DNA from 4 places in the Gordonia sp. DT218 genome. Region 4 is predicted to be linked to each of the others. Evidence: predicted binding sites of a transcription regulator. Region 4 holds the regulator's gene; each other region holds the start of a gene.
What was found. Region 4 encodes LexA, which represses DNA repair genes until DNA is damaged. Its sites were predicted from a motif close to CGAACANNTGTTCG; they were not measured.
Positions count from the first base shown of each region.

Region 1: ACPXCG_RS03290 (alpha-ketoglutarate-dependent dioxygenase AlkB) is a predicted target of LexA. The motif match lies at 3,464-3,477, and genes of this name have one in related genera.
Region 2: ACPXCG_RS18030 (DUF222 domain-containing protein) is a predicted target of LexA. The motif match lies at 2,877-2,890, and genes of this name have one in related genera.
Region 3: ACPXCG_RS15505 (DUF222 domain-containing protein) is a predicted target of LexA. The motif match lies at 3,317-3,330, and genes of this name have one in related genera.

Region 1 is NZ_JBNCNS010000001.1:708,637-714,492, forward strand. It holds gene ACPXCG_RS03275 (mycofactocin-coupled SDR family oxidoreductase) at 1-365, opposite strand, end outside; gene ACPXCG_RS03280 (TetR family transcriptional regulator) at 436-1,053, opposite strand; gene ACPXCG_RS03285 (MMPL family transporter) at 1,072-3,309, opposite strand; gene ACPXCG_RS03290 (alpha-ketoglutarate-dependent dioxygenase AlkB) at 3,500-4,126, shown strand; gene ACPXCG_RS03295 (hypothetical protein) at 4,240-4,773, shown strand; gene ACPXCG_RS03300 (oxidoreductase) at 4,796-5,671, opposite strand; gene ACPXCG_RS03305 (adenylate/guanylate cyclase domain-containing protein) at 5,734-5,856, opposite strand, start outside.
Region 2 is NZ_JBNCNS010000004.1:596,964-602,819, forward strand. It holds gene ACPXCG_RS18020 (hypothetical protein) at 235-678, opposite strand; gene ACPXCG_RS18025 (hypothetical protein) at 722-1,201, opposite strand; gene ACPXCG_RS18030 (DUF222 domain-containing protein) at 1,296-2,846, opposite strand; gene ACPXCG_RS18035 (SDR family NAD(P)-dependent oxidoreductase) at 3,080-3,910, opposite strand; gene ACPXCG_RS18040 (amidohydrolase family protein) at 3,913-4,773, opposite strand; gene ACPXCG_RS18045 (LysR family transcriptional regulator) at 4,842-5,747, shown strand.
Region 3 is NZ_JBNCNS010000004.1:30,564-36,419, reverse strand. It holds gene ACPXCG_RS15520 (fumarylacetoacetate hydrolase family protein) at 1-873, shown strand, start outside; gene ACPXCG_RS15515 (cyclase family protein) at 863-1,861, shown strand; gene ACPXCG_RS15510 (alpha/beta hydrolase family protein) at 2,068-3,240, shown strand; gene ACPXCG_RS15505 (DUF222 domain-containing protein) at 3,358-5,103, shown strand; gene helR (RNA polymerase recycling motor ATPase HelR) at 5,144-5,856, opposite strand, start outside.
Region 4 is NZ_JBNCNS010000005.1:304,721-310,576, forward strand. It holds gene ACPXCG_RS19695 (DeoR/GlpR family DNA-binding transcription regulator) at 1-116, opposite strand, end outside; gene ACPXCG_RS19700 (putative PEP-binding protein) at 325-1,998, shown strand; gene lexA (transcriptional repressor LexA) at 2,013-2,771, opposite strand; gene ACPXCG_RS19710 (LysM peptidoglycan-binding domain-containing protein) at 3,009-3,560, shown strand; gene nrdR (transcriptional regulator NrdR) at 3,664-4,155, shown strand; gene hrpA (ATP-dependent RNA helicase HrpA) at 4,258-5,856, opposite strand, start outside.

The DNA of each region.
Region 1 (5,856 bases), on a different contig from region 4:
GTGTCGCGGAAGGTGGTAGGGGTCACCTCGTCCCACGTCTCCGGGATGCAGATGCCCGCATTGGCCACCGCGATGTCAAGCCCACCGAAAGCGGAGACACCCTCGTCGACAGCGGCTTTCAACTCGTCGAGGTCCCGCACATCACAGCGGACGAGCTGCGCCTTCGAGCCCTGTTCCTCGACGAGCCGGCCGGTCTCGTCGAGGTCGGCTTGCGTTGCCGGGTCGTACGGCACGCCGGGCAGCGGCCCCGCGAGGTCCACACCGATGATCTGCGCGCCCTCACCCGCCAGCCGAACCGCGTGGGCGCGACCCTGGCCACGCGCGACCCCTGTGATGAACGCGACCTTGTTGTCGAGACGTCCCATGGCAGAACTCCTTTCGTGACGCGTCGGCACCATGCCGCCGCCGTCGAAGCAGATGTGATGCGTGACCGACCTAGAGCGGCAGGCCCTGTTCCAGCAGGTCGATGGCTTCCAGCAGTCCTCGCAGGAGCTCGTCGTCGGCGAGGTCGTCGGACCGGGCGAAGTGGAACATCACCCCACCGGCCGCGGCGATGAACACCCGCAGCCGGAAGTCGTCGACGGTCTTACCGGTGTATTCCGCGAAGAAGTCCGTCGCCTCGGAGATCGCCCGGTCGGATTCGATCTGGTAGGCGGTGCGCAGGACCGGTTCGGACTGGATCAGACGCATCCTCTCGGTGTTGCTTGCCCAGTCGTCGCTGTTGCCGATCTCGAACAGATCGGTCACCAGTCGCCGCACGAGGTCGAAATGCCCGAGCCCCGGGGGGATGGCGGCGGTCGCCGCATCCCTGGCCTCCTCGAGGTCGTCGGAGATGACCACCTGCTCCTTCGACGCGAAGTATCGGAAGAACGTCGTATGGGAGACCTCGGCCTCACGGGCGATCTGTTCGACGGTGGTCTGCGTGTAACCATGTTCGGCGAACAGTCGCATCGCCGCCTCACGAATCGCCTTGCGGGTACGGATCTTGTTCTTCTCCCGCAACCCGATGCGACGCCCCGGGCCGACGCCCGGGGCCGTCGTCGGTGTGGCCATGCTCCCGACCTCCTCGAATCAGCTCGCCGAACCCACTGGCTCCCGCGGTGTCGACTCGGTGTCGGAGGCAGGCAGCCCGCGGTCGCGGACGGCTCCGCCCTCGATGTCGAAGTCCACCACGAGTCGATCCAACCATCTCGGGAGGCCCCAGGCGCGATCTCCGAGCAACGCGATGATCGCGGGCACGACCATCATCCGAATGATGAAGGCGTCGAAGGCCACCGCGACCGCCAATGCGAAACCGAGCATCTTGGACGTCGTGTCCGGGGACAGCATGAACGCGGCGAACACGCTGATCATGATGATGGCCGCGGAGGTCACCACGCGCGCACCGTGCCGATAACCGGCGACGATTGCGTCCTTCGCCGACAGCCCGTGGATGTATTCCTCCCGCATGCGCGTCACCAGGAACACCTGGTAGTCCATGGCAAGGCCGAAGACCACCCCGATCAGGAAGATCGGCAGGAAGGAGAGGATCGGCTGCGTGTGGCTGATCAGCCCGAAATTGCCTTCCTGGAAGATCGCCACCGTCACGCCGAACGTCGCCAGCACCGAGAAGATGAAGCCGACGGTGCCGATCAACGGCACCCAGATCGACCGGAAGACCGCGATCATGATCAGGAACGCCAGGCCGACCACCACCACGAGATACGGGATCAGCGCCTTGTCGAGCTTGGCCGACAGATCCGACATGATGGCCGTCTGCCCGCCGACGTGCAGCTGGGCACCCGCGGTCTCCACGACCGGCGTGTAGTCGCGGATGTGCTCCATGAGCTCGTGGGTGGCCCCGTCCGACGGTGCGCTCGTCGGCGTCACCGAGATGAGCGCGGTGTTCGCGCCGACCTGAGGTTGCGTCGCGCCGTTGCCGACCCAGGTCAGGGTGTTGGTGTTGGCGACGTCGGGGAGCGTCTTGATGTGCTCGACGGTCTGCGCGGCGGCCGCGGTGACGTCACCGTTGTCGGTGTGCACCACCACCAGCAGCGGACCGTTGATGCCCTCACCGAAGCCGCGCTGCAGCAGCGACTGGGCCGCCGCCTCGTCGTCGGTGGTCATCGACATCCCCAACTCCAGCTTGGTGGCCGGGATCGCGGCCAGCACGAGGACGGCCAGGCCCGCGATGATGAACGGCAGTGGACGCTTGACGACGGTCCGGCCGAACTTCACGCCGACGGTCTCGGACGTCTCGGACGGCTCGGCATGTTTGATCCACGGGATACGCGGAGCGAAGGCGAAGCGCCCGACGGCGCCGAGCAACGCCGGGATCAGCGTCAGTGCGGCGAGAACCGCCACGGCGACGGCGATCGCCGCGCCCATACCCATCTGGGTGATCAGCGGGATACCGACGACCATCAGCGCCACCACCGCGATGATCACGGTCAGCCCGGCGAACACCACCGCCGAGCCGGCGGTGCCGACTGCTCTGCCCGCGGCGTCGGCGGCGCTCCCCCCGCGCTTTCGTTCACTGCGATAGCGCGACACGATGAACAGTGCGTAGTCGATCGACACAGCGATGCCGAGCATCGTGACGATTCCGGTTGCCGTCTGGTTGATGCTCATGAACTTGGCCCCGAGGGTCACCAGCATGATGGTGATCATCACGCCGAGCACGCCCGTGACGAGCGGGATGAATGCGGCGACAAGCGCACCGAAGGCGACGATCATCACCACGAAGGCGACCGCGAAACCGATCAGTTCGGCCTTGCCCCCCGCCTCCTGCACCTGCATCAGGGAGCCCGTCGCCTCCACCTGCAGTCCCCCACCACGGTGGTCGGCGAGGATCTCTTTGAGCTGGTCCTTCTGATCGACCGTGAGGTCCATCATCTCGATGCCCTGCCGGACCTGGATCAGGCCTACCTTGCCGTCGTCACCGAGAACGGACGAGGCGAGCGCCGGTTGCGCCTTGGCCACCGCCGTCGGATTCACGACGGTGTTGCCATCGGACAGCTGGGGCAGCTTGTGCAGATCATCGACCAGCGCATCGATCTGCGACGAGTGCGCCGACAGTCCGTCGTCGGCGGCCACCAGGACACTGGTCGATGCCTGTGACTGCTGTTTCATCACATTCGGGAAGTACTTCTCGACCTGCGATGTCGCGGTTCCCGAATCGGTGCCGGGAAGGCTGAAGTCCTTCGCGAACTTCGGGCTCAACGCGCCCACGAGCCCGGCGACCGTCACGGCGGCGAGCAACCAAACCGCGATCACCCACCACTTGTGCCGGAAGGAGAACCTCCCGACTCGGAACAACAACGACGCCATCGTCTTCCCTTCGCACGAGCCGAACAGACAGAGGTCACCAAAGTGTTAGTGACTTCCACTTGTTACTGAATACCGAAAGACTCGGCTGTCCGCCACCACGAAATGGACATTTGTGGCGGACCCCTCGGTGCCATCCGGCTGCGATGCACATCATCGAACACATGTTCGCATCATGCGGTAGCCTGTGAGCATGACTGCGGGCATCCAGCGTTCGCTCTTCGATCAGCAGTGCGACCAGACGAGTATCGGGGATCTCGACCGGACCACGCGTCGCGTGCTCACCGATGGCGCGTGGGTCGATCTCCGGCCCGGCTGGATCGCGGGCTCCGATCTGCTCTTCGACTCGCTGCGCGGGGAGGCCGACTGGCGCACCGAACGCCGGCAGATGTACAACCGCGTCGTCGACGTCCCGCGCCTCGTCGCGACCTACCTCGACGCGGCGTCATTCCCCGATCCTCTGCTCCGCGAGGCGCGTGAGCGGCTGTCGCGGCACTATCGCGACGAACTGCCCGAGGGTTTCGCGACCGCCGGACTGTGTCTCTATCGCGACGGTTCCGACAGTGTCGCCTGGCACGGCGACCGGATCGGCCGCGGGTCGACCGAGGACACGATGGTGGCCATCGTCTCCCTCGGCTCCCCGCGTCCGCTGATGTTGCGGCCGCGCGGTGGCGGCTCGTCGGTGCGGTTCGTGGTCGGGCCGGGAGATCTCCTGGTGATGGGTGGGAGCTGTCAGCGAACGTGGGAACACGCGGTGCCGAAGTCGCCCGGCGTCGGACCCCGCATCAGCGTGCAGTTCCGGCCACCCGGCGTCTGGTAGCGCCGGGATCCGGCAGACCCGACATCGATCCAACCCGATATCCTCCTCATCCTGGTCGGATGGTTGAATCGGGGGCGTTGTCACCGCCCCGGGGCCGAGCCGAAAAGAGAATCATGATCCGAAAGTCTGCCGCCGTCGCCGTTCTGGCCGCCGCCGCGATCGCAACCGCCGCTGCCCCGGCAACCGCCGGTCCACTGGACACTCTCTTCGGCAGCGCGGGGAGCTCGGGGTCGGGCAGCTCCGACCTCCTGAACGCCGGCAGCTCCGCTCTCGGATCGTCGAGCTCGAAGCCGCAGCACTATGGCAAGCTCGGCCGCCCGGATGCGACCAATGGCGTGAAGTCCATCAACGTGTGGACGTATGCGCCCAAGGCACAGGCGATCTCGCCGGGCGTGTACCCGAAGAACTCACAGCTCGGTGTCCGGTGGAACTCGACCATCGACGCCGGCCCCGTGGTCGACGGCAACCAGTGCCGGATGGAGATCCGCCTCTCGGGACCGAGGGTCCCGAAGAAGGCGCAGCTCACCAAGACACAGGACTGCACCTCGGCGAAGTCGTTCCTCCTGCGCGCTCCGGGTTCCTATGGGATCAGCGTCACCGACACCATCTCCGGAGCCTCGAACTCCATCAAGTTCGACGTCCAATAGCCCCGGCGCCGACACACCGGCGTCAGAGCGCGAAGCCGATGCCCGTCAGCTTCTCCGACGTCGCCCACAGACCGTCGCGGATGGCCTTGTCGTCGGCACGCTTGCTGTAGCCGGAGATCCCCGGAGCGCCGTGAGCGCCGAACATCTGAGTCGGACCGTAGAAGGTGCCGTTCGTGGCATCGGGTGACGTCGCGGCGTACAACGACGGCAGCGCGCCGGCGGCGGCCGACTGCGCGAACACCTTGTTCGCCGCGTTCATGAACACATCCTCGACTGTCCCCGACCTGCCTTGCAGTTCGGTTGCCGCGTAGCCGGGATGGGCGATCAGGGACGCCGTCGCGGAGCCGGCGGCGGCAAGTCGTTGCGCCAGTTCCTTGCCGAACATGAGGTTGGCCATCTTGGCGTCGCCGTACGCCCGCCAGCGCCGATAACGTCGCTTGTCCCAGTTGAGGTCCCCGAGATCGATACGCCCCATCTGATGCATCGTCGACGACAGCGTCACGACCCGGTCGGCGATCTTCGGCAAGACCAGCGCGGTCAACGCGAAGTGGCCGAGATGGTTCGTGCCCATCTGCATCTCGAAGCCCTGCGCCGTACGGTCGAGCGGGATCGCCATCACGCCGGCGTTGTTGATCAGCACGTCGGCGCCGGTGAGACCGTCGGCGAAGGCACGCACCGAGTCGAGATCGGCGAGGTCGAGTTGCGCCACGGTCGCCGCGGATCCGATCTCCCGCGCCACCACATCGGCCTTCTGCGCGTTACGACACGCGAGGATCACCTGGGCGCCGGCCGCCGCCAGCGCCTTCGCGGTCTCCGCACCCAGCCCGCTGTTGGCGCCGGTGATGACCACCGTGCGCCCGGACTGATCCGGGATGTCCGATGTCGACCAACCACTCATGTGCTCACGACCCCCTACTCGGCGAATGATGCAGTCCACGCTATTGACGTCGCCGATGGCCGTCAACGACCGAGGAACTGGGACGGCAGGCGCATCATCCCGGACAGTCCCACGCGGCGTGCCGGCCGCAGCAGGCCGGACAGCACCCCTCCGACCGACGGGGTCGCCGGTTCGACGACCATTGC
Region 2 (5,856 bases), on a different contig from region 4:
ATCAGGATCGGCAACGACGGGGCCGCGGCGCTGCTGAACGGCACCGAGACACCCAGGTAGGAAAACCGGTAGAAACACGATCGAGAGTGCGACGATGGCGATGATTCCGAACAGGAGACCGGTGGCCACCTGGGACCACCCCACCGGCTGTCGATGTTCTTTCGATGGGGATGTCATTCGGGTCCGCTCTGGGGATACGGCGATCACCCGCGAACCCGTATGGCACAGCAGGTCCTATGTCGAGGCCGACGGCTCAGGCAGATCGTTGATCATGGCGTACCCGATGTATTCACACTTGTTGAAGTCGAGTTGGTCGTCGGAGCCCGCCGTGTTGTCTACGATGTAGGCCATCCGCACGGGGAACGCTCTCATGCCCTCGTGTAACTGTGCGCCCTCCCACAAGGGGGCGATCGCGATGGCATAGATGGTCACGAACTCGCCCGCCTCGTCCTTGCCGAAACATTCTGGCTGGCCGCGGGACCAGTCGAATCCCTCCGGCGGAAGGAAGTTGATCTGCTTCTGCAGGACGGCGAACGCGTAGTCGCGACCGTCTGGGCCAGGAATCTGTCGGTGCAACCGCGCGGTGATGGGAAGGAGGCGCTGCATCTCCTCGACTGCGGAATGGATGCCGCCGCCGAACTGGTCGTAGTCGACGCTTTCCACCGTGAAACGTGCCATGCTTTCAGCCCCCCTCGGCCTCCGTGTTGCGACGATCCTCATCCTACTGCGACATCGCTTCGTAGTACTCACGTGAGTCCGGACGATGCAACAACACGATGATGCCCACTGCGAGAACGCACATCACGATGTTGGTGCCCATCGTGAAATCGGTGTCGGCGCGTACCGCCGAGAAGAGGCCGAACACCGTGCCCAAGACCGCGAGTGTGGTCGCAGTGCTCCGGGCCCAGGTCTGCCCGCGGGCGTTGGTGCGGGCCATCCAGATCCACAGCCCGACCGCAATCGCGCTGACGGCGATGACAATTGCGACTCCGGCGCCGAGACCCGTATCGACTGAACTTTCCAGATCTGTGTCGGTGAGTCCCGAGCCCCGCGCATGCTCGGTGCGGACATTCAGCGCCGACGTGTTCATGGCGGTGAGAGCAGCGACCAAACCTGCGATCTGGACGACGGCGCCGAAGTACATCAGACAGATCGCGCCGACCAGTGGGACCGGAAGCTCACGATCCGACCCGGAGGCCATCGACCCAGCTTGTGATGGACGCCCCGTCATCCCGGAATTCATGCCTGAGAGCGTAGCGTTCGCGGATGTTCCCAGGTCGACGCGCCCACGAACATCATCCGGCCAGGCCGAGTTCCTCCCACCGGACGGCACGCACCAGCCATCCCATGGAAACCGCGTTCTGCACGCGGCGTCGTTCCTCGCGCGACATGTCCTCGCGCCGCGAGTCGACGGTCGGAGGCGGTGACACGCCGCGCAATAGTCGGTCGAGGTTCTCGCCGACGTGGTGGATGCGGTTGACCCTCGGCGAGTTCGGGGGTCCAGTGCCGTCGCTGTTGAGAGTCCACGCCGGCCGACCGGTGTCGGGGCCTTCCCGGATGATGTGGGTCGTCCACTGTCCGACCTTGGAGCCGACCATCCGGTTGTGTTTCGGGCACGCCCCGGCGAGGTCCGAGACGTCTGTCCAGCCTCCGTCGGCCCAGTCCCGTTCAGCGTGATGGATTTCCAGGCGGGTGAACGGCTGTGTGCATTCAGGGCAGGTGCATCCGGCGCCGTCCCGGGCGAACAGCGCGAATCGCTGCGACTGGTTGGCGAGCCGCTGAGCTTCGCCGAGGTAGAGAATCTCAGGGCTGTGATCGGCGAACACCGCCAGATGATGTTGTGCCTCGGCCGCCAGCTCGATGACATCCTTGATGGGAAGATGTGCGCCACCGGCAGTTTCGCCGAGTCCGGCGCGCTCTCGCAGCTCGGATTCGGTGATCTTGACGATCAGATGCGGCGGCAGTCCGGGGTGGCTCTTCCCCAGTACGCCACCATCGAGCGCCGCTTTGAGCAGAGCGGTGAGAGCGTCGTGATTCCGTTTGGACTGCGAGCGCATGTCCCGTTGCGCAGCGTCTTTGAGTACGTGCGGGTCAGCCTCGGCCTTGCCGCCGCGCGGGGAGCTCCCGTCGTCGGGATTGTTCATACCTGGTGCGGCCCACGCGTCGAGAAGAGTGTCGAACATGGCTCGGGTGATCGGGTCGAGTGTGCCACTCAGCGTGCTCATCGATTGCGGGTCTTGTTTGCCCAGACTCAAGCCGCGCCGGCGCGCCCGATCGTGATCGTCGGTGAGACTTCCGTCGGGGTCCAGATGAGCGATCACCTGCGCACCGAGGCGAGCAACGGTGGCCGGATCGAACTCGCGGGCGTGCTGCGCCAGCTGGGACTCGGCGGCGACCTTGTCTTCGGTGGAGACCGACGATGGGATGTGGCGCAGCGTTTTCAGGATCTCCTCGACGTGGTCGGGGCCGATGGCTCCCTCGGCCAGCGCCGCGGCGGTGGCCGGACATGCAGGTGGCAGCAATTCGCCCTGCATCGAAAACATCTGTGCGACAGCTTCCATGTGTCGCCGGCGCCGAGTCGGGTTGGTGATCCGCAACCGGGCCGCCATGAATGCATGCAGCGATCGGTACCCGGCCTTGATGTGCGCTGCCCGGTCGGACACGTCGAGTACTCGCCGGTGTCCGATCCAGCTCATCCGCTTCACGGCGCGTTCATGAGACTCGGCAGCCCCGATGACTTCCAGATCGGAGGCGGGTGCGGAAGATGCCACGCTGATTCGGTCGAGAACGTTGTGCAGCTCGGTGTACAGCGCAACGATCTCGGTCGGTGGATCTGTGGTGTCCATAGCGCTGCACCCCCAATGCCACGTTGAATTCGAACGTATGTTCGATAGATTCAGATTATCGGACATTTCCGGTTTGCGCAACCGTGCATTCATGAGTGAGTGCTTCTGGATGCGTGCGGGCGGGAATGGGCAGAACCTTGAATAGCGCTGACTTTCGTTCCGAACTCGCGCAACAGGTTTGGAGGCGTCGAACAAGGGACGCCGATCAGACGCCGTGCCGTCGACGCGGCCCGTCAAGTCCGGGACGCCGACGTACCGAGGTTGACCTCCAGCACGGTACCGGTGGTGAGCCCCGGGTCGTCGACGAGGTACATGACGGCACGGGTGACGTCTTCGGGTTCGAGCCATGGCACACCGAGCGGGCTGAGACCGGCGAACACGGGCTTCGCGTCGTCGGGGGTCGGGTCGTCCAGGTCTGGCCGGAACCGCCGCAGCGTCGTCTCGTTCATCACCATCGGCGTCGCCACCGACGACGGGCATACCACATTCGCGGTGATTCCGTGCGAACCGACCTCCAGGGCAACGGATTTGATGAATCCGATGATGCCCCACTTGCTGGCCGAGTAGTGCGAGAGATCCTTCATCCCACCGCGGCCCGCACCCGACGACACCCCGATGACACGGCCGAATCCGTTGGGCTTCATGGCGCGAACAGCGGCCCGGACGCAATGGAAGGTGCCGGACAGGTTGGTGTCCAGCATGTCGGTCCACTGTTCGTCGCTCATGTCCTCGAGCGGTACGAACGCGCAGATCCCGGCGTTGGCGACCAGGATGTCGAGACGGTCGTGGTCGGCGACGATGCGTGCGACCAGGTCTGTGACCGCACCCGAGTCCTTGACGTCGAGGTGCGCGCTGGTCGCCCGGCCACCGCCTTCGACGATCTCGGAGACCGTCGCGTCGAGCTCCTCGGGAGTCGCCAGCGGGTAGTTGACGGTGGTCACCTGCCGCACACTGTCGGTGACCACCACGTGGGCGCCCGCCGCGGCCAGCGCTCGAGCATGCGCACGCCCCTGCCCGCGCGCACCGCCCGTCACCCATGCGACGCGTCCGGAGAGATCGGTCATCGTCATTCCTCGAATCCGTAGACGCGTGCCGCGTTGCGGCGGTAGAAGCGGTCCTGCTCGTCCGGTGTCGCGGCGCCGATGATGGAGTCCAGTGACTCCACCAGCTCGGCATAGCGGCCGGCCATGTGCTCGATCGGGATGTTGCTGCCGAAGATCACCCGATCCCAGCCGAAGGCGTCGACAGTGGTTTCCACCCATGGCCGCAACGCGGACACCGACAGATCGGCCGTCGTCATCCCGAGCCCCGACACCTTGCACGACGCACGCGAACGCTGGGCGCAGTCGGCGATGGCCCGATGCCAGTCGGCGCGCGCGTCGTCATCGACACCGGCGGGCCAGCCCGTGTGCTCGAGCACCACCTCGAGATCCGGGTATTTGCCGATCGTTCGCAGCCAATCGTCCATGGTGTCCGGATGGGTGACGAGGTCGAAGATCAGTTCGTGGTCGTCCAACCAGTGCAGGATGGTCCGTGCCGTCGACGATTCGGGCAAGAGGTCGTACAGCACCCGGATGCCGCGGAAATGCGGCGTGAGGGCCAGCTGAGCCTCGAGGTCGGCGAGGACATCGGCCTCGGGCAGCGCCGGATCCACTGTCCCGACGAATCGCATGTCGACGTCATGGTCACTTGCCACAGTGCTCACCCACCGCAACTCGTCGAGATATGCGCGCGGGGCCGTGACGGCGGAGACGTGCACGAACTTCTCCACCGGGAACGATCCGGCCGCCTTCGAGTAATCGTCGAGACCGAAGTCGGAGTAGAGCTCGGGTTGGCCCAGACTCTCGGCCATGGCCTGGAGGCCGGGGTACCACGGGTGGTTCAGATCCCAGAGGTGGACGTGAGCGTCGACGACGTGATCAGGCATGATGCCATCGTCGCGCCCAACCGGACCAAACCACCAACACCCATTGGCTATCGATCTAGCATCGAGCGATGCTAGATGTTTCGCTGCGAGAGCTGGAGTACGTCGTCGCGGTCCATCGGGAACGCAGCTTCACCCGTGCCGCGCAGCACCTGCACATGGCGCAACCCGCCCTCAGCCAGGCGATCATCCGGCTCGAGCGACGCTTGGGTGTCATGCTGTTCGAGCGCACCAGCCGGCGGGTGGATCCGACCAGAGCGGGCAACGAGCTGGCCGCGGACGCCCGCGACATCATCGACCGGGTCCGAGTCGCCGTCTCCCGAGCGACCGGGACACCGCGACACGTGCTCACCGTCCACGTCAGTGAGCCGGCGCTGGAGACCCCTCGTCGATTGCTGGCCGCGCTCCGCGCCACCAAGCCGGACCTGTCGGTGCATCTGACGACGTTGCCCCGTGCGTTGACCGGTGACGACGCGGCGCGAGCGCAGCTGTCGCTGACGATAGGCGGCCCGTTGGAGGTGCCCGGCGCGATGAGTGAGCCGATCCGCATCGAACGAGTCGGTGCGTTGATGACCGACGACCACCCGCTCGCATCCGCTGGGACCATCGCCCCCGACGACCTCACGCGCCACCCGGTGGTCTCCATCGATGACCAGTTGAGTCGATGGAATCGATGGGTGACCGACTGGCTCGGCATCCATGGATGCCAGCCACGCTGGACGACGTCGGCCGTGTTCGGCATCGTCGCCGGCAGCGACATGGTGACCGACGGAGAAGCCCTCTTCATCTGTCTGGAATCGGTGGCAGCCGATGTCCGCGACGGATTCGTATGGAAACCGTTGACACCGAACGCCACTGCCACGTGGCATCTCAACTGGGTGGGTGCGAGACCGGATTCCGGAGCGCTTCATGAAGGTCTGTCCGCGGCACGCGCCTACGCCAACACCGCGGGCTGGGCGGGTCATCTGATCGGTTGAATCATCTCGGATTTCGGCCCGATGGGTAACGGGAGGCAGCGCATCGTCGTATACCCGAGTGAGAACGATGCGTCCCACAGAACGCACGCTCCGCACCCACCTGCGCCTG
Region 3 (5,856 bases), on a different contig from region 4:
GCGCGTGGCCGTCGCATCGGCCACTCGGATGTTGCGTTCGAGGCTCCCTTGCAACCGCCCAGCATCCGGGACTTCGTCACGTTCGCCGAACACGTCGAAGGTGTTCGTGCGTCCATGCAGGGGGCAGACGGCGTACCTGACGCCTGGTGTGACGCACCGCATTTCTACTTCACCAACCCGTATGCGGTGGTCGGTCCGGACGACGTCGTCAGGGCCCCGGGTGGCTCCGAGCAACTCGACTTCGAGCTCGAGGTGGCTGCGGTCGTCGGTACCGCGGGCAGCGATGTCGCGGTCGGTGCGGCCGCCGATCATATCTTCGGCTACACCATCCTGAACGATTGGTCGGCGCGCGACCTGCAGCGACGGGAGATGGAGATCGGACTCGGTCCGGCCAAGGGCAAGGATTTCGCGAACTCGCTCGGCCCGGTCATCGTGACCGCCGACGAGTTCACCGATCACGTCGACGACGACGGGTTTCTGGACCTCGCCTGCACCGTGCGCGTCAACGGCGAGGAAATCGGTTCCGACGTCACCGCCAACATGGGCTGGTCGTTTGCGGCGATGGTGGCTTTTGCCTCGCGGGACAGCGCGGTCCGGCCCGGTGATGTGCTGGGTTCCGGGACCATCGGCAACGGGGGGTGTCTGGCCGAGCTATGGGGTCGCCGCGGCACTCTCGATCCATTGCCTCTACAGCCCGGTGACGTCGTGGAGCTGACCGTCGAGGTCATCGGAACTCTGCGCAACACCATCGGCTCGCCACGGCCCGCGGGAGTGCCGCTGCCGGTACCACGCACCACAGATCAGCAACGTCGTCGGGCCGAGCACGCCGGACAGCCGCTGACCACGACAAGAGGAATGGCACATGACCGCTGAGACCACCCGGCCATCGTCGACGGTTCTGGATCGAACCGACCCCGAGGGCGCGATCGCCGCTGCGGCGGCTCGGAACTCCAACTGGGGCCGGTGGGGTGAGGACGACGTTCACGGCACCCTCAACCACATCACCGCCGCCGACCGGCTGCGGGCGGCTGGTTTGGTGCGAACCGGGGAAACACTCAGTCTTGCATTGCCGTTCGACATGGACGGTCCGCAGAAGGGGTGGCGACGACGCACCAATCCGGTGCACACCATGCTCGACACCGGCATCGAGGCAGAGGCCGGGATTCAGGGATTCCCGCACGGACTCGGTGGGGCCGACGACGTGATCGCGATGCCGCTGCAGTGCTCGACGCAATGGGATGGGCTGGGCCACATCTTCGATCACGGTCGGGCGTGGAACGGCAGGCGATCCGGTCAGGTGGTGACCTCCGAAGGCGATCGGGTCACCGGCATCGAGACCGCAGCCGAGCGCATGGTCGGCCGCGGGGTGCTCCTCGATGTCGGGCGGGCGATCGGCGACGACGGGGAACTACCCGACGGCTTCGCGATCCTGCCCGAGCATCTAGACCGGACCATCGCCGCGCAGGGAGCCGATTCGGCCGTCGGTCGAGCCGACTTCCTGTGCGTGCGCACCGGCCAGCTCACCCGTGCCCTGCGCGACGGATGGGGCGAGTACGCCGGAGGGCCTGCCCCGGGTCTGTCGTTCACCACCGCGGATTGGTTGCGCGAGCACGACATCGCCGGGATCGCCACGGATACGTGGGGATTCGAGGTGCGCCCGAACGAGTTCGACGTCGCGTTCCAGCCTTTGCATCAGGTGGTGATCCCCCATATCGGGCTCTATATCGGCGAGATGTGGAACCTCGACGGACTCGCCGCCGCATGCCGCGCGGACGGTCGTTTCGAGTTCATGCTCGTGGCGCCACCGTTGCCGATCACCGGCGCCGTCGGGTCGCCGATCAACCCGATGGCCATCAGGTGAGGCCGCCGCTGGTCGAGTAGCTCGAGAGGGGCGTGCTCACCACCGTTGGTCGAGTGCCCGCGAACGAGCGGCCCACCCCACCGTTGGTCGGGTAGCCCGCGAACGAGCGGCCCACCCCGCTGGTCGAGTAGCCCGCGAGGTACGAGCGAGCGTATCGAGACCACCTCCACAGCGAAATCTTTCACCACCACACCCAGGAGTAGACGATGTTCGAATATTTCACCGGCAAGAATTACGTATGGAACTTCGCGGTGGTCGGCGCGCTCAACAGCGGCGGACGGATCGACGAGGTCGACCGGGCCTGCCGCCCCCTCCTCGACATCGCCAAGGGCAACGAGGACGTCGGCACCGTCGACTTCCTGAACTCATGGACGGCGATGGTCGATCAGTTGGTGTCCGCCGCCGACGACGACGCCAAGAAGGGGCACGCGCGTACAGCCGGGCAGGCGTATGTGCGGGCCGCCAACTACCTGATCACAGCGGAACGTATGCAGCAGGCCGGTACTCCGGAACGGGAGGCGACCTATCAGCGGTGCCTGGACCTGATGGAGCTGTCCTTCGAGCTGAACGACCCGCTGACACGTCGTGTGGCAATCCCCTTCCGCGACACCACTCTCCCCGCATACTTCACCAAGCCCGCGACCACCGACGGCCGGCCCACCCCGGTGATGATCCAGTGGAACGGTCTGGACAGCACCAAGGAGCACATGTATGTCTCGGAGCACAACCAGGAGTTGGCCGAGCGCGGTATCGCGACCCTGATGGTCGACACCCCGGGATCGGGTGAGGCACTGCGCAAGCAGGGGCTCACCTCGCAGGTGAACTCCGAGGAATGGGCCGCCGCGTGCGTCGATTTCCTGGAGGCGGACCCCACCATCGACGCCTCGCGGATCGGTATCGTCGGCTGGTCGCTCGGCGGCTATTACGCGCCGCGTGCCGCCGCATTCGAGAAGCGGCTCGCGCTGTGCGTCGCCTGGGGTGCCAACCACAATTGGGGGCAGGTGCAACGCCGCCGTGTCGAGCGCGAGGGAGAGCGCCCGGTGCCGCACTACTGGGATCACGTCATGTGGGTCTGGGGCGAGACCGACCTCGATGCCTTCCTAGAGATGGCCGACGGTATCCACCTCGACGGGGTCGTGGAGAAGATCGACGTCCCCTTTCTGATCGCACACGGCGCCAATGATCGACAGATCCCGGTCGACTTGGCGCGACGTTCATTCGATCAGGCCACCAACAGCCCCAAGCGCGAATTGCGCATCTTCACCGCGGATGAGGGCGGTGCCGAACACATCGGCCTCGATGATCTCGGTCATGTGAGCGACTTCGTCGCGAATTGGGTTGCCGACACGTTTGCCGAACTCGACGCTGCGGAGCGGTGACCGGGTGGGGGCATGCGGCGCGTGAACATTGACTGACTGAAGCTCTTGCGCGGGCGCCTCGAATCCTGTTAGACTTCGAACATACGTTCGAACTAATTGGATCGGGGGGTCCGCCACATGAGCGAGTCCGACCCTGATCATGTGGCCATCGATGACGATGACGGTGGCGAGGACGTGGATGTGGCGGCGGTGGCCGGCCAGTGGTTGCCGCAGGGCATGTTTCAGCAACATCATCCGCGCAGTCATGACGAACTACTAGACCGACAGGCCGAATTGGCCACGGCCGCCGCGGCTTCGGTCGGGGATCTGCCCGCCGGTGAGAATGTGGTGGAGCTCTACCGCGAGTTCCATCACCTGCTCGACCGCATCGCCGGCGTCGACACCACCAGCGCCTCGCCCGCCGATCTGGTGGCGGTGGCCGCCGAACACGAACGCGCCGCCCGGCGGATGAGTTCGATCGGACACCGCCGAGTCATGGATGTCTGCGACCGCGACGCCCACACCACCGCCGGCTACCGCTCACTGCACAACTTCATGGCCGAAAAGCTGCGCATCGGCGACCTGCGCCACCGCAAAGAACAGATGGCCGCGGTCTCGCAGATGTACAACCTACACGGCGAATTACTGGCACCACGCCACCCGCAGACCGCCGCCGCGCTGGCCGAAGGTGCGATCGGACCCGACCACGTCCAAACCATCGTGAACACCATGGCACGCATCCCGGCCGCGGTGGCACCCGATCTGGTGGAGGCGGCCGAGGCCAGTCTGGCCTACTTCGCTCGCGACTTCTCCCCGAAAACACTGACCGACCTCGGCGCCCGCATCCTGGGCCACCTCGACCCCGACGGCACCGTGACCGACCAGCGTGACCGCGCCCGGCAACGCCGCCTACTACTGAGCAAACAAGACGCCCAACAGCTCAGCCGCCTGACCGCCACCCTGGACCCGACCACCCGCGCCATGTTCGACGTCGTCCTCGCCGCCTGGGCCGCACCCGGCATGAACAACCCCGACGACAAGCAATCACCCACCGGACAACGCGACCACGCCGACCCCGACGCCCTCGCCGCCGCCGTCACCCGCGATTCGCGCACCCCCGAACAACGCAACCACGACGCGTTACGCGCCCTGCTCGACTACATCCTGACAAGCGGTGGACTCGGCGCCAGCCACCGCGGACTACCCCCACACCTGATCATCGCGATCACCGAACAGGAACTGCGCGAACGGGCCGGCCTCGGCCACACCACCACCGGCGCCTCCCTGCCCATCGCCGACATCGTCGAACTCGCCGCCCACGCCGACCTACACCTGGCCGTGTTCGCCGACCACACCCGCGAAATCCTGCACCTGGGCACCGCGAAACGATTCGCCAACCAAGCCCAACGATTCGCGCTCTTCGCCCGCGACGGCGCCCACTGCACCCACCCCGACTGCGACATGCCGTTCAGCCACACCGACATCCACCACGCCGAACAAGACTGGGCCGAAGGCGGCCGCACCGACATCGACGCCCTCGCCGCCGCCTGTCCCACCCACAACCGCATGGTCGGACACAAACCCGGACAATTCACCACCCACATCGTCGCCGACGGACCCGACGCCGGCCGCCCCGCCTGGACCCGCAACACCAACGGCACCGGACCACCCAACCCACCACGCATCAACCGGCGCAACCACATCGCCGACACCCTCCGACACCACCTGCGAAACCACGGACTCTCAGGTGACACCCCCACGCGCCCAAAAGAAGTGGCCCCACCCGACTACCGATACGGCGGACCCCTGCGCTTCACCCGACTCGTACACGACGGAATCACAGTCGAAATCCTCACACCCGACGACCTCGACCTGGTTCAGTAGCTGTCGACCTGGTTCACGTGGCCAGCGCGCGTCCGGTCGTTCATGACGTGCCACGCAGGATCACCAACTCCTGCGTGGCCCGCGTCATTGCGACATAGCGATCGACCGCACCTTCGATGCCGCTCCCGAACCCCTCTGGATCGATGATGACGACCAGGTCGAACTCGAGCCCCTTCGTATGTTCGGGTGTGAGGGACCGCACCCGCGGACGCTCGACGAACGTGGGATCGCCAATGACACAGACGGTTCCCTCGTCGTGTGCGGCCAGCCATCGATCGAGAATCGCGTCGCGCTCGGCCGCGGGGCCTTCGACGACGGGGATGCCGCTGCGACGGATGGACGTGGGCACATTCGCGTCGGGGAGCTCCGCGCGGATGGCCGGTTCGGCCACGGCCATGACCTCCTCCGGTGTCCGATAGTTCACCGACAGGGATGCCATGGTGACCTCGCGGACCCCGATCCGTTCGAGCCGCTCCTGCCAGCTCTCGGTGAACCCGTGCCGCGCCTGGGCGCGGTCACCGACCACGGTGAGACTTCGAGAAGGGCAGCGGGACAGCAGCATCTGCCATTCCGCGTCGGTCAGCTCCTGCGCCTCGTCGACGATGAGATGGGCGAACGGGCCGGCGAGTGCATCCGTATCCATTGTCGGAGAGGCGGTGTCATCCACGAGGCTGTTGCGCATGTCCGCGCCGCGCAGCATCGGCATCACCCCCTCGCCGTCGTCATGGGTGTGGGCGTCGAGAAGATCGGTCA
Region 4 (5,856 bases):
TCCCGACGGACCGTCTCACTGGTCACGTCGAACAGCGTGGCCAACGCGGCGACGGATGCGCGGCCGTTGGCCCGCACCTGATCGGCGATCGCCTGCTGACGTTCTTCGGCGTACACGGAAGTCCTCGTCTGTTGGAATCTGTGGATTTGTATGTTGCTATATCTGTGTTTACGCCTGTTTATGTTGACAAGTCAAGGTTTTCTTGTAACTTGAATCACATAACCTTCAGTGCGGGCTCATTACCCACAGGACCCGCTGTTCGAGACAGGCCGGTAAGTCCTGGGCCGGAACGGCTCGCGGACCGACGGACGGATAGGGACTTCGGTGACACAGACACAGGTTCTGCAGGGGACGCCGGTGGTGGCGGGTAAGGCCTTCGGACCGGCGATCTGGCCGGGCGCTCGTCCGGAATACGACCCGAGCGCGGCGGAGGCTGCCGTCGCCGAGGACGAGCGTGATGTCGAGACCAAACGCTTCAGCGACGCCGCCGCGGCGGTGGCGGGACGGCTCCGGGAGCGGGCCTCGCATGCCTCGGGCGCGGCGTCGGAGGTGCTCGTGGCGACCGCGGGTCTGGCCGAGGACCGTGGTTGGGTCGGTGCGGCGTCGGCATTGATCGCCACCGGCACCCCCGCGCCGGCCGCGGCGGTGGCCGCGACCGAACAGTTCGCCGCGATGTTCACCAAGCTCGGCGGACTGATGGCCGAACGGGTCACCGATCTCAACGACGTCCGGGATCGGGTTGTCGCCGAGTTGCTCGGGGTACCCGAGCCCGGCGTACCGGAACCGCCCGTGCCGTCGGTGCTGCTCGCCGACGACCTCGCCCCGGCGGATACTGCCGGACTCGATCCGACACTGATCATCGCGTTGGTCACACGTCTCGGAGGTCCGACGAGTCACACGGCGATCATCGCCCGTCAGTTGGGGATTCCGTGCGTTGTCGCAGTCGGCCGGCTCGCGACCGTGGCCGTCGGCACCAGAGTGCTCGTCGACGGTACGGCGGGCACTCTGGAGATCGAACCCGACGAGGCGAAGGCGCTCGCCGGTGTCGACGAGAGCCGCCGCAAAGCTGCTGCGGTGGCGTCGTGGACGGGCCCTGGGGCGACCGCGGACGGACATCGGGTCTCGGTGCTCGCGAACGTCGCCGACGGGGCGTCGGCACGGACCGCATCCGGCTATCCGGTCGAGGGGGTCGGGCTGTTCCGCACGGAGCTGGCGTTCCTCGATCGCGCCGAGGCGCCGACGATCGCCGAGCAGACGACGCTGTACCGCGAGGTGATCGACGCGTTCGCCGATCAGAAAGTGGTGATCCGGACGCTCGACGCCGGGTCGGACAAGCCGCTGAAATTCGTGACCCAACTGAATGAGGCCAATCCGGCGCTGGGCGTCCGGGGCAATCGCATCGCCATCGACCATCCCGATATCCGCGCGGCGCAGCTCGATGCGATCGCGGCCGCCGCGCAGGAGGGCGGAGCCACGCCGTGGGTGATGGCCCCGATGATCGCATCGCCTTCCGAGGCAGCGGAATTCGCGGGCGAGGTGCGTCGCCGTGGGTTGGTCGCGGGGGTGATGGTCGAGGTGCCGGCTGCCGCGATCCTGGCTGCGGCGATCCTGGCGGAGGTCGACTTCGTCTCGATCGGCACCAACGATCTGACGCAGTACACGATGGCCGCCGATCGGATGTCGGCCGAACTCGCCACGCTGACGGATCCGTGGCAGCCGGCCGCGCTCGCGCTGATCGACATGGTCGCCCGCGCCGGTCAGGCGGCGGACAAGCCGGTCGGGGTGTGCGGTGAGGCGGCCGCCGATCCGTTGCTGGCGTGTGTGCTCGTCGGCATGGGTGTCAGTTCGTTGTCCGCGGCGCCCGCCGCGGCTGCCCCGGTCGGCGCACGCCTCGCGGAGGTGACTCTCGACCAATGCCGGTCTGCCGCACAAGCGGTGCTGACGACCGCCGGTCCCGCCGAGGCCCGTGCGGTCGCGTCGGCGGCGCTCGACGGCTGACCCTCAGGCGACCCTCACACGCGCCGCATCACCGTGACGACCTTGCCGAGGATCGCGGCCTCGTCGCCGGGGATGGGATCGAAGAGCTCGTTGTGCGGCATCAGCCAGACGTGACCGTCCTTGCGCTTGAACGTCTTCACGGTCGCCTCGCCGTCGATCATTGCTGCGACGATGTCGCCGTTGTCTGCGACGTTCTGTTGCCGGACCACCACCCAGTCGCCGTCGCAGATGGCGGCGTCGATCATCGACTCGCCGACGACGCGCAGCAGGAACAGCGATCCCTCACCGACCAGTTCTCGCGGGAGCGGGAACACGTCCTCGACGGCCTGCTCCGCCAGGATCGGTCCGCCGGCGGCGATCCGACCGAGGACGGGCACGAAGGTCGGCGTGGGCAGCTCCTGACCGTCGGCGAGTCCGGCAGCGGCACCGCCCGGCGGGGTGTGGTCGCCGTCCTGGATGTTCACCGCACGCGGCCGGTTGTGATCGCGCTTGAGCAATCCCTTGCGTTCCAGGGTGCGGAGCTGATGCGCCACCGATGACGTCGAGGTCAGTCCGACCGCGTCGCCGATCTCGCGGATACTGGGCGGATAGCCACGCTCCCGCACGGACTGGCGGATGAACTCCAGGACCCCGCTCTGGCGTGCGGTGAGGGCTGTCTCCGCGAACTCGGGGTCGGCGACGACAGGTGCCGGATCGGACGACTCGTCGGGGGCGTCTACGCTCTCGTGGATCGCGCGGGAGGCTCCGCGCCGCCCGCCGGCCTTGTCGCTCATCGCTGAGTCCTTCCTGTCGGCTGTTGCATCGTCGGCTGTCGCCGAATCGGGTTCGTCTCGCAAAATTGCTGGTCGATCGCGTGTCTCACGGCCGAGGTTAACCGAACCGGCCGACAGGTTCAAACATTTGTTCGACGCGTGTCGAGACTTTGTCGGCGCATCGTGCTACAAATCGAACATGCGTTCCATCGAACATGTGATCGAGGGGACGGCCGATTCGGATCCCAGGAGGACACGATGAGCACAGCCACCTTGACCCGTGAGGCGTCGACCCGCGAGACGCTCGTGCGCGATCTGCCGAGCAGCGGGACCCGGTCCCGCGAGACACCGACGCGCGCGCCGCGACGGCCGGTCACGTCGGGCGTCGGCACGCGTCCCCGGCGCGCCGCCAGGGTCGAGCCGACCCGTCCGGCCGACCGACGTCCGGCCGGGCGTTACAACCCGGGCACGACGATCGTCGGCACCCGGTGTGCGGCACCGGCGGACGATCGGCGGGTCTATGCCCGCCGTCGTGCGGCCGCACTGGCGGTGCTGGTCGGGGGTGCACTGGCCGCGCTCGTCTGGGTCGTCGCCATCGTGGGGACGAACTACGCCGCGTCCGTCGCCCCGCAACCGGTGGGCACCGAGGTGGTGCATGTGCGGCAGGGCGACTCCCTGAGCTCGATCGCCGATCGGGTGGCGCCGGATCTGCCGCGCCAGTCGGTCATCGATCAGATCGTCGAGCGCAACGCCCTGCCCGCCTCGGGCCTCCATGTCGGGCAGGCGCTGATCGCGCCCGCATACCGCTGAGCAACGGACGGTATCCTCCATGGCACAGGTTCCAGCCGGGAACCGGCACGGCGTAGCGAGCATCCGGTGCGCCGGAGTGTCCCGAGATGTGCGTGAGGACAACATGCGCTGCCCGTTTTGTAAGAACGAAGACACCAAGGTCATCGACTCGCGTGTCGCCGATGAAGGGCAGGCGATCCGACGGCGCCGTTCGTGTGCGGAGTGTGGTCGCCGGTTCTCGACGGTGGAGAGCGCCGTGCTGTCGGTGGCGAAACGCAACGGGGTCACCGAGCCGTTCAGTCGTGAGAAGGTGATGCGCGGAGTTCGTCGGGCGTGCCAGGGCCGCGCGGTGGCCGAAGACGCGCTCGCCCAGCTCGCGCAACAGGTCGAGGATGCCGTTCGCGCATCCGGATCGGCCGAGATCCCCAGCAACGAAGTGGGATTGGCGATCCTCAAGCCGCTGCGTGAGCTCGACGAGGTGGCCTACCTCCGATTTGCGTCGGTGTACCGCTCGTTCGACTCGCTCGAGGACTTCCAGCGTGAGATCGATGACCTGCAGGGCGACTTGACGCACGGGAAGACAGTGGACGCCACGGGGTCGATCGTCTCGGAATGACGGCGCCCGGGCGATGTGCGCTCGGACATGCGCTCAGCGGAACCCGTCCAGAGAGCTCAGCGGAACGCGTCCAGAAAGCTCAGCGGAACGCGTCCAGAGAGCTCAGCGGAACGCGTCCAGAAAGCGGAGCGCTCGCTTCTCGGAGATCGGATAGGCGGTACCGAGGCGCTGCGAGAACAGACCGACCCGCAGTTCCTCGACCATCCAATGTGCGTACTCGTTGAAGGCATCGCGCCGACCGACGGGGAGCTGGGCGACTCGCTGATTCCAGTGCGCGATCACGCGGTCGACCGCGGCCAGGGCATCGCGATCGCGGCTCGATGATGCCAAGAGGTCGGCCAATCGGTTCTCCGCCGCCTGAAGGTATCGGGGGATCTCGGTGAGATATGTGCGTGGGGTGGCCGCCACGAATCCGTCGAAGACGAGATTTTCCAGTTGCTCGGACACGTCGTCGGCCGCGACGGACCCGCTGTCCTGCTCGATCTCCGATCGGAGCGGGGCCAGATGTCGGAGAACGTCGGTGGCGAGCGCGAAGTACTCGGGGGCCGCGTCCGTCACGGTCGATCGGATCTGGTCGCGGAGCCGCGTGAACTGGTCCGGCGTCCGGATGATGGTGAGATCTCGGGTGGCCACGGCATCGCGGACCGCGCGCCGGGTGCAGTCGGCCAGCAGATCGTCACCTCGCCGATACGGGCTCTGACTCAGCGCCAACCGTCCGGCGGGGTCGAGGGTGCCGATGATCTTCTTGGACAGCGTCGGGATCGTCGTCTCCAGCAACACCACCACCGCGTTCGTGAGCTTGTGGTCGCGTTCGGTCGCGGTGACGGACTCGGTCCGTGTCACGCCGGTTGCTCGGCCTGCATCGTCCCGCACGACATCGAGGCCCGGATAGCGGGTGATCGTCTGGCCCGCGACAGTCGTAGTGGTGGTTTCGGGCAGGTCGCCGATGCCGTCGGCACTCCACGAGGTGTGGACGGCGCGGCGATGAGAGGTGTCGTCGTGCCCGGCGAACCCCTTTTTCAGGTCCGCCAGTGATTTGCCGCTCGCGACCACCGTCCCGGTGCGATCGGTGACGGCGAAGTTCATCGTCAGATGCGCGGGGACACGCTCGAGCGAGAAGTCACCCGGCGACACCGTCATGCCGGTGATCGAGGTGAGCTCGCGAGCCAGACCGGTCAGCAACGGCTCCGACCGGGGTGTCAATCGCGACACCGCGAGGTCGGCGAAGCGCTGAGCGGGCGCCATGGACTTGCGGACGACCTTCGGCAGGGATCTGACCAGCTCGGTGGCGAGCTCGGAACGTAGGCCGGGGACTGACCAGTCGAAGCCGGCGGGTCGTACGTGATCGAGCAGCGGCCGGGGGATCACGACGGTCACCCCGTCGTCGGGAGCGCCGGGCTCGAATCGGTAGCGCAGTTCCAGGCGGGTCTCACCCTGCTGCCAGGCTCCGGGAAAGTCGGTGTCCGCCACGGTGACATCGGCGGCCACGTCCTCCGGCTTCAGGTCGAGCAGCTCCGGATGCTCGCGCCGCGTCTTCTTCCACCACGTGTCGAAATGCCGCGCCGACACCACGTCACCGCCGACGCGTGCATCGTAGAACTCGAAAAGCTGTTCCTCACTGATCACCAGGTCGCGACGACGGGCGCGGTGCTCGACGTCGGCGGCCGCCTCGAGGAGGTCCCGATTCCGGTGGAAGAACAC